Linked DNA regions of Sinobacterium norvegicum. The protein of the gene in region 3 interacts with the protein of the main gene of each other region in a pairwise test. Links are inferred from orthologs where the notes say so. Each region holds a gene or a part of one and is shown on either strand. Other genes may lie near its edges. The genes, in order: L9P87_RS09560, sfsA and L9P87_RS12650.

Region 1 (4,763 bases), on a different replicon or contig from region 3:
TCCGCTTGCGGCAGTCCATCAGGCGGCTGTAGTCGCGCTGGAGCATCTCAAACCAAGCCAATAAGTGATGACCAAAGGTCACTGGTTGAGCGGTTTGTAGATGGGTAAAACCTGGCATGATGGTGTCGGCTTCGCGCTCGGCTATGAATAACAGGCCTTCCTGCAGTCGTGTGAGCTCCTTGGCGATGATATCGATTTCATCGCGCAGAAAAAGTCTGATATCGGTGGCAACCTGGTCGTTGCGTGAACGCCCGGTATGCAGTTTCTTACCGGTGATACCAATTTTGGCGGTCAGTGCCGCCTCGATATTCATGTGGACGTCTTCGAGTTCGATAGACCACTCAAAGGTGCCGGCTTCGATATCGGCTGTTACTTCTGCCAGGCCTTGATGAATGGCGTCGCGCTCTTCAACGGTTAAGACACCGGCCTGTTCAAGCATGGTGGCGTGAGCAATAGAGCCCTGGATATCCTGCTTATACATGCGCTGATCAAAGTTGACAGAGGCGGTATAGCGGGCGACGAAGGCGTCGGTTGGCTCGCTGAAGCGGCCGCCCCATTGCTGGTTGGTTTTTTGGTCAGTCATAACAGTTATTAACCTTGTTGAGTCCAATATCGTTTGGCGGCGATTATAGCAGCCGTCGGCCTCTATCGGCTACCTCGGCTAAGCTTGTCGCATAATGCTAGTCTAAGTGTTTAATAGCGCTGACAAACTTATACAGCAGAGAGTTGCTGCTGAAGATGGATACGGGCACACTTAGCGGATGAATAGTGAAAATCATAACAGCCACAACGACGATAATTTTTTTATTCCTCGTTTTGACCGTAATTCCAGTGTTGCTCTGCTGGTCATTGTCGCCGAATTACTGGCGTTGGTGCTGGCTGTGCTCAACTCAGGGCTGCAACAATTTAGCTGGGAATGGCTGGGTATCATCTCGTTTTATGTGCAGTGGGTGGTGCTGTTAAGTGCCGCTGCACTGCAGCGTTTGAGGGCTTTTTTCTGTCGTATAGCCCTGGCTAAAGCCGCGGCGTTGAGCTATGCACTGGTATTGTTTATTACCGCCTTTGTCAGTGTTGTCGGGCAAACACTGTGGCTGCATGTGGATTTTATGCAAAGTGTCGACAGCCACTGGCGACTGTTTCAGCATCTGCTGGTGGCGGCGGTGCTGTTTGGTATTACCTGGCGCTATTTCTACATCCAATTTCTCTTGCGCCGACAACAACAGGCGCGGCTAATGGCTAAAATTGATGCGCTACAGGCGAGAATACAGCCGCATTTCTTGTTTAATTCGATGAACAGTATTGCCAGTTTAATCAGTATTGACCCTGTCGCTGCGGAGCAGGCGGTGGAAGATTTGTGTGATTTGTTTCGCGCCAGCCTTAATCATTCTTCGGTGCTGGTGGCGCTGGAGGACGAGCTGGCACTGTGCCGGGGCTATTTGCGCATCGAAGGGTTGCGTATGGGCGACCGCCTGAGTGTCGATTGGCAGTTACAGCAACTGCCTATTGATGGTTTGAGAATACCGGCGCTCTGCCTACAGCCATTGATTGAAAACGCTGTTTATCACGGTATTTCGCCCTTGGCAGAGGGGGGCTGCATTACTGTCCGTGGCGAGCAGCAGGGGGATGTTTGTTGTTTTACCATTACCAACCCTATTGCCAGCAGCAGCGAGCCTTGGCAGGAAGGGCATCAGATGGCAGTCGAGAATATTCGCAGCCGCCTGCGGGCTATATACGGTGATCGTGGCCGCTTGGTGCTGCAGCAGCATTCAGATGTTTTTACCGCCGTACTGACGCTGCCAATCGCCGGGGAATCCCTGTCATCTGGAGGTCGAGATGGATAAAAATGTTGTCGTTGTCGATGATGAACCGCTGGCCAGGCTGCGCCTGCAAAAACTGCTGGCGAACTGTGACGGCTTTTACTGCGGTGGTGAGGCTGAAAATGGCGATCAGGCATTGGCATTGGTTGCTCAGCAGAGCCCTGATGTTGTGCTGCTCGATGTTCGAATGCCGGGGGACAGTGGTATTGAGGTTGCCAAACAGTTAGCGCAACTGAACTCGCCACCGGCGGTTATCTTCTGTACCGCCTACGGTGAATATGCGCTAGAGGCGTTCGATTCCAGCGCCGCCGCCTATCTGTTGAAACCGGTGAAGAAAGAAAAGTTAATCGAGGCGTTACATCGGGTTGGTCGATTAACACAGGCCCAGCAAACGGAGCTGCAGTCGCAGCGAGGGCATGGTATCCGCCGCAATATTAGTATTAAACACCAGGGTGATATTGGGCTGGTAGCCATCGAAGATATTCGTTATTTCGTCGCGGATCAGAAATACGTCAGCCTTGGCTACAGCGAAGGCGAGGTACTGATTGACGAGTCGTTAAAAGGGTTGGAGACGGAGTTCCCCGATCATTTTATTCGTGTACATCGCAATGCGTTGGCTGGGAAAAGTCATATTGAGAAGCTGGCACGTGGCGATGATGGTCAATACCAACTTTGTCTGCGGGGCGTTGAGCGGCGGTTGCAGGTGAGCCGCCGCCATGCAGCGGCGGTAAGAGAATTGATTCTGGCGTTATAAGAGGCCGATAAATGTTGCGGTATCAGCGACTTTTGGTCGTAGCTGGCTTATCATAGTCGCAATTTAATCACGGGCTGATGCCGATAATTTCTGGGTGGTGAACACATGATTGCACAAACGTTGCGGATAGCGACACGAAAAAGCCCACTGGCTATGTGGCAGGCCGAATTTATTAAGGCCGAACTCGAGGCGCTGCACCCAAACCTCCGCGTTGAGTTAGTCTCGATGACGACCAAGGGCGATATTCTACTCGACACGCCGTTGTCGAAGGTTGGCGGCAAGGGCTTGTTTGTTAAAGAGCTGGAATTAGCCATGCTGGAGAATCGAGCGGATATAGCCGTTCATTCGATGAAAGATGTGCCAATGGAGTTTCCTGAGGGCCTGGGGCTGGCGATTATTTGCCAGCGAGAAGACCCCACCGATGCTTTTGTATCCAATCACTATGCCAGCCTTGATGAGTTGCCAGAGGGCAGCCGTGTCGGCACCTCCAGCCTGCGTCGTCAGTGTCAGTTGCGCCGTCTACGGCCAGACCTCACCATTATCGATCTGCGCGGCAATGTGAATACCCGTTTGAGAAAACTAGACGACGGTGAATACGATGCGATTATTCTCGCCAGTGCCGGCTTAAAGCGTCTGGAAATGGCCGATCGTATTCGTCAGTCGCTGCCGGCAGAGGTCAGTCTTCCCGCTGGCGGTCAGGGTGCTGTCGGGGTGGAAGCCCGTCTTGCCGATGAGGAAACCATTGCGCTATTGGCGCCGTTGCAACATCGCTATACCGCCGACTGTGTCAGCGCCGAACGGGCGATGAACAAGCATTTGCACGGTGGCTGTCAGGTGCCGATTGCGTGCTATGCGATTACCGACCCGAATGACAGCAGCAAGCTGTGGATGCGGGGTTTGGTGGGCTCGCCGGATGGCAGCGAATATTTATTTGAAGAGAAATCGGGCAGTGATCCAGAGCAGCTCGGCATCGATATTGCCGAGGCATTGCTGGCCCGCGGTGCTGGAGAGATTCTAAAAGCCGTCTATGGCGACGATTAGCAGCGAGCAGCCAGTGGCCAAGGTCTTAATCACCCGGCCCGAAGGTCAGGCCGATGGCTTGGCTGACGCTGTGACGGCGGCGGGTTTTGAGGCCAAGGTCGTGCCGGTGATGGCGATCGATGCGCTCACTGAGCAGCAGCTTCGACCGGCGATCAACGGCGTGCTCGACCTCGATAATTATCAGCATATTATATTTATCAGCACCAACGCCGTCCGCTACGGCATGGGTCTGGTCGACCAGTATTGGCCACAGTGGCCAGAACGTGTGCGATGGCATGCTATTGGCAAGGCAACAGCCGAGGCGCTGCAGCGTTTTGACATCGATGCCGAGTTGAATGGCGAAAGCAATAACAGCGAAGCCTTGCTGGCCAATCCATCGCTACAGCAGCTGAGCGGTCAAAAGGTATTGATTTTCCGAGGTCAGGGCGGCCGTGAGCATCTTGCCGAGGTGTTACGCCAGCGTGGCGCAGCTGTTGATTACGCCGAGGTCTATTGCCGGCGAGCGGCGATAGAGAATCGCGAATCGTTGCAGCAAGCACTGGCTGAGTCCGTCGATGTCATCGTCGCCGCGAGTGCCGACAGTGTTAAAAATTTACTGCAATTAGCTGAAAAACAATCAATATTAGAGATACCGCTGGTTGTGCCCAGCGCCCGTGTTGCTATGATTGCAACAACGGCGGGATTTGTACGCGTTTTAATCGCGGCCAATGCCGGAAGTGCTGCGGTGATTGCACAGTTGCAATTGCATGTTAGCGGTCAAGCTAACGATTAGCAGCACAGCAGCCACCGGCGATTGTTAACATTAGGAGCCCCATGCGTGAGCGATTCCAATAACGATAAGCAAAATAAACCCGAAAACTCTGTCAGCAATGGCGAAGAATTGGTACCCACCTTAAGTGCTGAAGTTATCGAGCAACCGGCAGAAAAAGCGAGCCCAAAGCAGACGGTGCGGCGCGCAGAGAAAAAATCATCCGCTGGCTTGTTGGCTTTCGCAGCCCTGTTTATCGCCTTGGTCGCCGTTGCTGGCACCGCTTACTTTGTCGTTAATAATATGACCGAGCAGCAGTTGCTGGAACAGAAATTATCGTCGATGGATGATCGCCTACAGGCGGCTTTTAATCGCGCTGATGTGCTGACCCGACAGCTAAAAC
Region 2 (4,763 bases), on a different replicon or contig from region 3:
TCTCGCCGACAGTGATCTTTGATTTTTTGGTAAGAGGTACCCTCCTCCTCCAAGCGACGACGCAGAGTTCTCGCCGATAGATTTAACCGATCGGCCATGACATCAAAACCGGGCAATTCATCGGTTAGGTTCTCACTTAAGATAGTGCGAATTCGTGACAATATACTTTGCTCACCCAATACCGGCTGAATAATGACCTGATAGGGCGCCTCTTTAATGAACACCTCAAAATCGGCATCGCTACGAATAATCGGCAAACGGAGATAGTGACTACTAAAAGTCAGCGAATTAGTGGCTGTATCAAAGTCCACCGGACAGCTAAAAAAATGCTCCATAGCCCCCATATTACTGGGTTTTTCGCCGGCGCAACTGGCGCTGATAATTTCTATTTGGCGACCAATCAACCAGCCGCACAAGCGCAGCCACATCGCCAGCGCACTTAACACCGCGGGCTGGTATTGGGCTTCACCGGGGTGCTCTGGCAGGCAATAGTGGATCGTCGACATACCCAACGCCTCATCGACATCTAAGCGATGAATAATATCCTCGTCTCTGCCAGGCTCTCGACAGGCCAGATTAAAATCAATAGCCCGCACCAGAGCGTCGTGCAACGATGGGCAATTTAATACCGCATAGGCGATCATCCGGGTCGTTCCCAAAGGGGAACGACTCGCCCCCAGCAGGCCCCCAGACTCATCACCAATGTAATCGACGATAGCGACAAATAACCGATTATACTGCTCAACCGTTAACTTGCTCAGGTCTAAATCGCCTAAACCGGCCTGCTCCAAAACGGTATCAACTCCAACACCTTTGCTATGCAGCGGCATCAATAACGCAGTGACAAACGCTGGCGGGACAAGGCCTTCTCGCGGGGGGGAATTCACTGTGACTACAACCTCTGGCAGCATGGACTGACGCAGCCGTTAATAACCAGCTAACTGTCTAATATCACTCTATTATAGAGATGCGAAAGCCGAATTCAACGATGTAATATCCGGTACCAACCCGCCCACAGTGAGGTACTGACTATTCAGCGCCGTCGAAAAAGTCTTTAAAGCCTGACGGGGCGTGGCGGCCAATGATAATACTCTCGAAGGTGCCATAACCGACCTTATCACCCAGGGTTGCCCTCACTACTTGATGGTTGTGGATAAATTGGTAGTCGAGTTCGTTCACCTCATCGAGATTCCAATCCTCACGGAATGTTTCAAGCTCCCCCTTCCAATAGCCGTGCCCCCATTCAAAATGGTTGTAACCAATACCCAGCATATAAAACTTCTGCAGCGGCTCTAGAGTGATGTGATAACTTTCGCCATTCTTGTCGGCAAAGTCGAAGTCAACCGATTGCGCACGGCGCGTACCTGGCACAAATTTTACTCTGTGCTCGATAGCAGTCATCGCAATCATCCCGCTATCCTCGCCCACAGGAATGCTATCCATATCAGAGTACAGTGGTACTAAATCCGCGGACACTTGGGTGGCATTACCGTCACGATCCTCAAAGGTACCAAACTGCGACGCCTGATCACCAAAATTGATCGGACACCAGGCCCAATAAACGCCGGGCTCATTATTCATCAGACCCGGTGCGCCACCAGCAGGCTCTCCTACCGGGCGAACACCCCATGATTTATCACGGGTCGCATAAGCCTTGTTAACCTCGGTGCGTTCGCCGTCGATGATAAAATGCCCCTGCCAATGCCCCAACTGAGTAAAGCGGGTGTTATGCATAATCAGATGGCCATCATCATGCATAATATTTTTTGGCTCCTGATGCGGGGCAGAAATAGCGGTGAATAACAGGTCACAGGTGATGTTGTGCTCGTTTTCGGTTAGTCGTACACGTATCTGTCGCATCGGCTCTACAACCTCAACGCTTAATGGCCCGACAGCGGTATCCAAACGCTCCTTTGGGGCACGTCGCGAGGCATGAAAAGCAACTTGCTTATCCCCCATGGCAACACTGAAGTGACCATCCATTACCCGACGATTGGGGTATAGACCAAGTCCTATTTCAAACAGAAAAGTATCTTCATCGAAACCGTTAAACCAGTATCGATCATAGAAATTACGATCACTTTGCGAGGGCTCCGCCACGGGCTCGGCGGTTTGGTGTATGCAGTAGTCATCGAAACTGGTAATCATTGCTATCCCCTGTCATCTATTGTTATTGGTTATTATGGCAGCCGTAAACTCACAATACTATCGTATAGGGAGCATAACAAGCTGCATGACCGATGGTTAATAGAAGCAGGCGGAAGAACACCGGTGGCTTTTTCATCGAGGGAAAATCAGGTAAAGTTGCCTTCCGCTATTTTTACCAAGGTTATATACCGTGAGCCGTTTTACTATTCCCGTCTGCCACGTCGATGACATCGATCACGAGAGCTCTAAAGGCTTTGAGATTGGCGATCTAAACTTCTTTGCTGTTAAGCGCGATGGCATAATTACGCTGTTTCAAAATAATTGCCCCCACCTCGGCGTGAACCTCGAATTTCAACAGGATCAATTTCTCGATGCCGATAACTTCTACATTATGTGCTCAACCCACGGCGCCTTGTTTCAACCTGAAGACGGCAAATGTGTCTATGGCCCATGCCAAGGCCAAAGCCTTATCTCCGTTGACTTTGAAGTGATTGAGCAGCAGATCCATATCGCTGAAGCCGCGACAGCTATCGCCTAGCTGTTAAAGTGTAAGCGACGATCAATGGTAATGGCCTTGGGTGTGATACTGGCCCTATAGGCAATCACCTCCACCCCCGCAGCCATCGCTTCTAAGAGGGTTTGGCAGTAGCTGGGGTCAATATCGCGGGCCGGCTCAACCACCTCGATACCCTCATGCTGAACGCAGTAAAACAACACCGCTCGGTACCCTTCTGCAACCATTGCCATCAACTCCCGTAGGTGCTTTCGACCACGATCACTGACGGCATCAGGGAACTGGCCGATGCCATTCTCTCTCAACAAGGTCACGCTTTTGACCTCGACATAACACTTGCGGCGCTGGGGGGCCGACAGCAGAAAGTCGATACGGCTATTCTCGAGCCCATAACGTGCCTCTCGAACCACCTGAGAATACCCCGCCAATTCTTCGACAACACCCTCAGCCAGCGCTTCCGCCAGTAAGTCGTTGGCAAAGGCGGAATGAATACAGGCTAACGACAATCGTGCCGGGCTATTATCCAACACCTGTTGATGGTCAATTTCAGCCAACACCCAGCCATGCTTGTACTTTCGTTTGGGATTGTCACTGATGCTAAGCCAAACGCGCTCACCCGGCATGGCACAACCTGTCATCTTGCCCGTATTGGGGCAGTGAGCAGTAATGATTTCACCATTGAGCAGCTCGACATCGGCAAGAAATCGCTTATAGCGCTTGATCAGCCTGCCTTCCACCAGTTCGGGCAGCCTCATGTCAGCACCTTGCTAAGCCGCTCGACCGCCTGTTCGAGCTTCTCCATACCGGTGGTATAGGCAAAACGTACGTGACGATCAGCCAAGTGTCGACCAAAGTCCACCCCCGGGGTTAAGGCAATACCATGTTGCTCGAGCATATCGACGCAAAATTGCTGGCTATTATTACTGAAGCGACTGATATCAGCATACAGGTAAAGACCACCGGCGGGCTTATTCGCGATATTGAAACCTAGCTGACACAGTTCAGGGTAAAGAAAATCACGGCGCTGCTTGAAGATGGCCTTGCGCTGATTGAGGATCTCCCGCGTTTCATCCTTAAAACAAGACAGCGCTGCATATTGTGCCGGTGTCGACAGCGATATAAACAGATTCTGCGCCAGCCGTTCCATTTCCTGCACCGCATTCTGGGGAGCAACCAACCAACCCAAGCGCCAACCTGTCATACCAAAATATTTGGAAAAGCTATTAATCACAAAGGCCTGATCCGTATGCGCCAGAATACTGGCAGCGTGATCATCGTAATCGAGGCCATGGTAAATCTCATCGGCCACCAAATAGCCTCCTTTAGCAGCACATATTTGATACAGCGCTTCGAGTTCCTCTGCCGATAAGATCTCCCCTGTTGGGTTGGCAGGACTCGCCACCATGGCACCGATGGTTTGCTGCTGCCAGTGCTGCTCTAGATGACGGGCCTGCAGTTGAAAACGGTCTTCAGCTCCGACCGGAATCAATTGAGCATGGCCCTCAACCAACCGCAGGAAATGACGATTGCAAGGGTAGCCTGGGTCGGTCATTAACATCGACTTGCCCGGGTCCATCAACAACGCTGCGATTAATAGCAAGGCACCACTGGCACCCGCGGTAACCATAATCCGCTCCGGCGCAATATCGAGACCATAATCCGTTTGGTAATAGCCGCTGATGGCTTCTCTCAACGCCGGTATCCCTGCAGCCGGTGTATAGCCAGTATGGCCGTCCATTAAGGCTTTCGCGCCAGCGAGACGAATAGGCTCGGCGGTGGTAAAATCAGGTTCCCCTGCCTCTAAATGCAGAATGTTCCTACCTTCAGCCTCTAATTGCTTGGCACGGGTTAATACTTCGACGACTCGAAAGGGCTCAATATCATCCATTCGGCGGGAAAAAGGCATGGCAACGTCTCTGTTATCTTGTTTATCTGGCCATATTAACAGATCTGATCATCCTCTCACCCCAGCAAACACTGTCCACACCGGCACAGCTGTATAAAAAACAACCAGAAAAACACTTTTCCCCGTCATAATTTGAATTTTTTAGTCGCCGAGGTCAAGAAACAGCAATAGCCGACAATAAGCTATGGCTTAAAG
Region 3 (4,581 bases):
TAAACAGAAAGGTTAAGTAAAGATCTGTCAGTTATAATTACAGAAATAAGCCCGAAAGACTATCGCTGTTAGTGGATAAACACTAACCATTCACTGGGGTTGTGATGATCGCTTACATTAGGAGCGATGATAGGGGTGGTTTTGGTTGATCGTCCAACCACGGTAAATTTGCTCGGCCAATAAAACACGCACCAGCGGGTGCGGCATGGTCAGTGCTGACAGCGACCATTTTTGGTCGGCCCGCTGCAAACACTCCGAACTTAAACCGTCGGGACCACCAATCAACAGGCAAACGTCTGGGCTGGTCATTTGCCAGTCGGCCATATAGTCAGCCAACTTTTCAGTGCTCCAGCTTTTGCCCAGTACATCGAGTGCGACAACGCGGCTAGACGCCGGCACCTGTGCCAGCATATTAGTGCTTTCACTGGCAATGGCCCGCTTTACATCCGCGCCCTTACCGCGTTTACCCAAGGGGATTTCAACAAACTCCACCTTGAAGGTTGCCGGCAGACGCTTGAGGTATTCATTGACCCCCTCGTCTACCCACTTTGGCATTTTAGAGCCGACGGCAATGATACGAATGCGCACCGTTTTCTACTCGCCGTCCGGACCTGGACCTGCCCACAAGCGCTCTAGGTCATAGAGCTCACGCGCCTCTTCCTGCATGACGTGTACGACCACGCTGTCGAGGTCAACCAATACCCAGTCACCAACGTTGCCGCCTTCAACACCAAGGGGGGCATAATCACGCTTCTTAAATTCCATGGCGACATTATCGGCCAATGATTTTACATGACGAGCCGAGGTGCCGGTGGCAATAATCAACGTGTCGGTAACGTCGGTCAATTGACTCACATCGAGAGAGACAACGTCTCTGGCCTTCAAATCATCTAAAAACTCTAGCGCTAACTCTTTGATTTCTTCAGTATTCATAGTTTTTACTCATTGCTTCTTCGCTGTCACAGCGATGATTAACCGACTGATGGAAATTCCACCACTGAAAGTTTTGCCGCACTATACCGATAGTTTGCCGCCAGCGATACCGTTTATACAGATCAGCAGCCAAGCATTAACGATATAATCGATGCCGTTCAATATAGCTGGCAACAGGGCCTCCGACCAATGGCGCAACCGAGAAGCCCTGGGCGATGCGCTGGCGAATATCCGAGGAAGAGATATCCCACGGTGGCAATTCGATTATCGCCACCCGCCCCCGATGCGAGTCAGACAACTGCTCGACGCCCGACACCAGACGTGGCTGCAACCACGCCGCCAGAGCTGGCTGTTCGTCATCAAGAGGGCGCTGCCAACCTGGACGGGCGCAAACAATCAAATGATTATGATCTGTTATTTGCTGCCAACAATGCCAACTGGTCAGGTTGACCAGCGAATCCATGCCAACACAAAAGGCCAGCCAAGCATCGTCGCCAGATTGTTGGCGCCACTCGGCAAGGGTATCGACGGTATAGGAGAGCGCGTCACGGCGGAACTCACGTTCATCCACCGACAGCCGCGGGTCATCAGCAACAGCCAGCGCCAACATGGCTAGGCGGTGCTGGTCGGCAACCTCCGGTGCCGCACGATGCGGCGGCCTGGCTGCAGGCAGCAGCGCCAACTCATCGAGCTGCAATCGTTGCTGCAACGCCCTTGCCGTCTCGATATGACCGCGGTGAACCGGGTTGAAGGTGCCGCCCCAAAGCGCTTTTTTCATCGACTTACGCGACATCAGAAGTCACCGACTTACTGCCGGATATGACCATCACCAAAGACCACATACTTCTGCGAGGTCAAGCCCTCCAAACCAACCGGACCGCGGGCATGGATCTTATCCGTCGAAATACCGATCTCGGCACCCAGGCCGTATTCGAAGCCATCGGCAAATCGGGTCGAGGCATTGACCATCACCGAACTGGAGTCCACCTCGCGAATAAAACGGCGGGCGCGGCTGTAGTCTTCGGTAATAATCGACTCGGTGTGTTGCGAGCTGTAATGGTTGATATGAACAATTGCGGCATCCATATCATCGACCACCTTAATCGACAGCACCGGTGCTAAATACTCGGTATGCCAGTCCGCTTCGGTGGCGGCAATCGCCTGCGGTAGAATCGCACAGGTTTTTTCACAGCCTCGCAACTCAACACCCTTTTCGGCATACAGCTCAGCCAGGCGTGGCAATATCGACGCGGCTACTGGCTCGGCAACTAAGAGGGTTTCCATGGTGTTACAAGTGCCGTAGCGATGGGTCTTGGCATTGAGGGCAATCGCCTCGGCCTTGGCGACATCGGCCTTGTCATCGATATAGACATGACAGATACCATCGAGGTGTTTGATCACCGGGACCTTGGCATCGTTACTAATACGCTCGATCAAGCCCTTGCCGCCACGGGGAACAATGACGTCGACAAACTCTGGCATGGTAATCAAGGCGCCAACGGCGGCGCGGTCAGTGGTTTCAACAACCTGTACCGCGGCGCTTGGCAGCCCGACACTGGCCAGCGCTGCGGCGACGCACTGGGCGATGGCTTGGTTGGAGTGAATAGACTCGCTGCCACCACGAAGAATGGCCGCATTGCCCGACTTCAGACACAGGCTTGCCGCCTCGACAGTAACATTGGGGCGCGACTCATAAATGATACCAATAACACCCAGGGGCACTCGCATACGGCCGACTTGAATACCACTGGGCATATATTTCATGTCGGTGATTTCTGCAATCGGGTCAGGCAGGGTTGCCACCTGCTGCAGCCCTTCTAACATGCCATCAAAACGCGCCGGCGTTAATTCAAGTCGGTCTAACAGCGCATCGTCCAGGCCGTTTTCTCGACCCGCCTGTAAATCAACGGCATTGGCCGCCAGAACTTGCTCTTTGGCCGCGTTTAACTGCTCAATACAGGCCTGTAAGGCAGCATTCTTTTGCTCGGTGGTGGCCTTGGCCATGGCCCGTGATGCGGCTCGCGCCTGACGACCAACATCGGTCATGTATTGCTCTACGTTCATCGTGTCGTCCAAACTATTTATAAATAATACTCAATTGCTTAGCCGATAATATCGAATGAAATATTTACTCAATCATCGTCTGCTAATCTGCAAATACAACGCCGCGTATGCTATTTTATAGCGGCGGAATAATAAGGGCGATGATTATAACACGCTATCACTCTGTCGTAAGGGTAACTGCTTATTCACCGCCATCGAACCGCTGTTTTATAGATTAAGGTAGAAAACCCCTGTGGATATCCTAAGCTTTGCCATCATTCTTGGACTCGCCCTCGGCAGCGGCCTGGTCTTTAAACGCTTTGGACTCCCCCCTATGATTGGCTTCTTGGTCAGCGGCTTTATTCTCGGTGAGTTCAACCTCAACACGCCCTGGCTCGAGCCATTGGCCGATGTCGGTATTTTGCTGCTGCTATTTACCATTGGCCTCAAACTCGAGTTACGCGCCCTTGCCATGCCACAGGTATGGGCAGCTACCGGCCTGCATATGATCGCTTCAGTCGGCGCCATGATGCTGATCCTCAAGGGTATTGCCATGACGATCGGCAGCCATTACCTGGGGCAGGACTGGGCCAGCCTTGCCACTATCGCCTTCGCCTTATCGTTCTCCTCCACGGTCTTCGTGGTCAAAGTGCTGGAGGACCGCGGCGAAAGTAACTCACTGCATGGCAAGATCGCCATCGGCATACTGATCATGCAAGACCTGATTGCCGTTGCCTACCTGACGATCAACAGCGGCGTACTGCCCAACATCTGGGCACTGACCATCCCGTTGATTGTCATCGCCAGGCCATTAATCTTAAAAATTATGGCCTACAGCGGCCACGACGAGTTACTGGTACTGCTCGGCTTCGCCTACGCTATCGGCGCCGCCGCACTGTTTAAATTTGCTGGCCTGAAACCCGACTTGGGCGCCCTGTTTATGGGCGTGGTGCTGGCTGGCGATATCAAAACCCGCGAACTGGCCAAGACACTGCCTAAGTTTAAAGAGCTGTTTTTGGTCGGTTTTTTTATGACCATCGGCAGTGCCGGCCTGCCGGATGCCGATGCCTGGATCCTGGCGCTGATTATTACCGCTTTCGTCTTTTTCAAACCGCTGGGCTACATGCTGCTGTTAACCCGTATGCGACTGCGAGCACGCTCTGCTTTATTAAGCTCACTGGCATTGACTAACTACAGCGAATTCGGCCTCATCGTCGCTGTCCTTGGTGCCTCCAGCGGCATTATCGACAGCCAGTGGCCGGCAATTATTGCCCTTACCATCGTGCTAAGTTTCACCATCGCCGCCCAACTCAACAAAGTGGCCCATAAAATCTATGACAAACATGGCGAGAAGCTCCGCCACCTAGAAACCAGCAAACGCATCAACGAACAGAAACCGGTCGACACCGATAATGCTCAGATCCTGGTCGTCGGCATGGGGCGGGTGGGCACCGGCGCCTATGACTACCTCCGCGAACACTATGGCGACGTGGTACTCGGTCTCGATGAAAGCGCCAAGCGCGCACGTGTTCACACCGATGCTGGTCGGCAGGTTTATCAGGGCGACGGCACCGATAGAGACTTTCTGGTTCGCCTAGACCGTCA

What was found.
Region 1: the proteins of L9P87_RS12650 (region 3) and L9P87_RS09560 interact in binary tests that used the Escherichia coli proteins (3 or more experiments, as listed by UniProt). The link is inferred for Sinobacterium norvegicum from one-to-one orthologs.
Region 2: the proteins of L9P87_RS12650 (region 3) and sfsA interact in binary tests that used the Escherichia coli proteins (3 or more experiments, as listed by UniProt). The link is inferred for Sinobacterium norvegicum from one-to-one orthologs.

What each region holds. Positions count from the first base shown.
Region 1 is NZ_CAKLPX010000002.1:118,792-123,554, forward strand. Bases 704-3,702 are described here. They hold L9P87_RS09560 (LytR/AlgR family response regulator transcription factor), read left to right. Parts: upstream 704-1,833; coding sequence 1,834-2,571; downstream 2,572-3,702. Other genes in these bases: L9P87_RS09555 (sensor histidine kinase), read left to right, coding at 762-1,841; hemC (hydroxymethylbilane synthase), read left to right, coding at 2,677-3,612; L9P87_RS09570 (uroporphyrinogen-III synthase), read left to right, coding at 3,599-3,702. Outside these bases: argH (argininosuccinate lyase), read right to left, coding at 1-583; more of L9P87_RS09570, read left to right, coding at 3,703-4,384; L9P87_RS09575 (uroporphyrinogen-III C-methyltransferase), read left to right, coding at 4,430-4,763. UniProt on the Escherichia coli protein: Member of the two-component regulatory system BtsS/BtsR, which is part of a nutrient-sensing regulatory network composed of BtsS/BtsR, the low-affinity pyruvate signaling system YpdA/YpdB and their respective target proteins, BtsT and YhjX.
Region 2 is NZ_CAKLPX010000002.1:606,041-610,803, reverse strand. What follows is about bases 1,551-4,549. They hold sfsA (DNA/RNA nuclease SfsA), read right to left. Parts: upstream 3,418-4,549; coding sequence 2,683-3,417; downstream 1,551-2,682. Other genes in these bases: L9P87_RS11800 (pyridoxal phosphate-dependent aminotransferase), read right to left, coding at 3,414-4,549; L9P87_RS11810 (Rieske (2Fe-2S) protein), read left to right, coding at 2,339-2,686; L9P87_RS11815 (Rv3169 family protein), read right to left, coding at 1,551-2,148. Also shown: L9P87_RS11820 (AraC family transcriptional regulator), read right to left, coding at 1-887; more of L9P87_RS11815, read right to left, coding at 1,030-1,550; more of L9P87_RS11800, read right to left, coding at 4,550-4,568. UniProt on the Escherichia coli protein: Binds to DNA non-specifically. Could be a regulatory factor involved in maltose metabolism.
Region 3 is NZ_CAKLPX010000003.1:159,692-164,272, reverse strand. What follows is about bases 870-3,686. They hold L9P87_RS12650 (glutamate-5-semialdehyde dehydrogenase), read right to left. Parts: upstream 2,998-3,686; coding sequence 1,741-2,997; downstream 870-1,740. Other genes in these bases: L9P87_RS12645 (cation:proton antiporter family protein), read left to right, coding at 3,230-3,686; nadD (nicotinate-nucleotide adenylyltransferase), read right to left, coding at 1,070-1,726; rsfS (ribosome silencing factor), read right to left, coding at 870-933. Also shown: 23S rRNA (pseudouridine(1915)-N(3))-methyltransferase RlmH, read right to left, coding at 118-588; more of rsfS, read right to left, coding at 595-869; more of L9P87_RS12645, read left to right, coding at 3,687-4,581. UniProt on the Escherichia coli protein: Catalyzes the NADPH-dependent reduction of L-glutamate 5-phosphate into L-glutamate 5-semialdehyde and phosphate. The product spontaneously undergoes cyclization to form 1-pyrroline-5-carboxylate.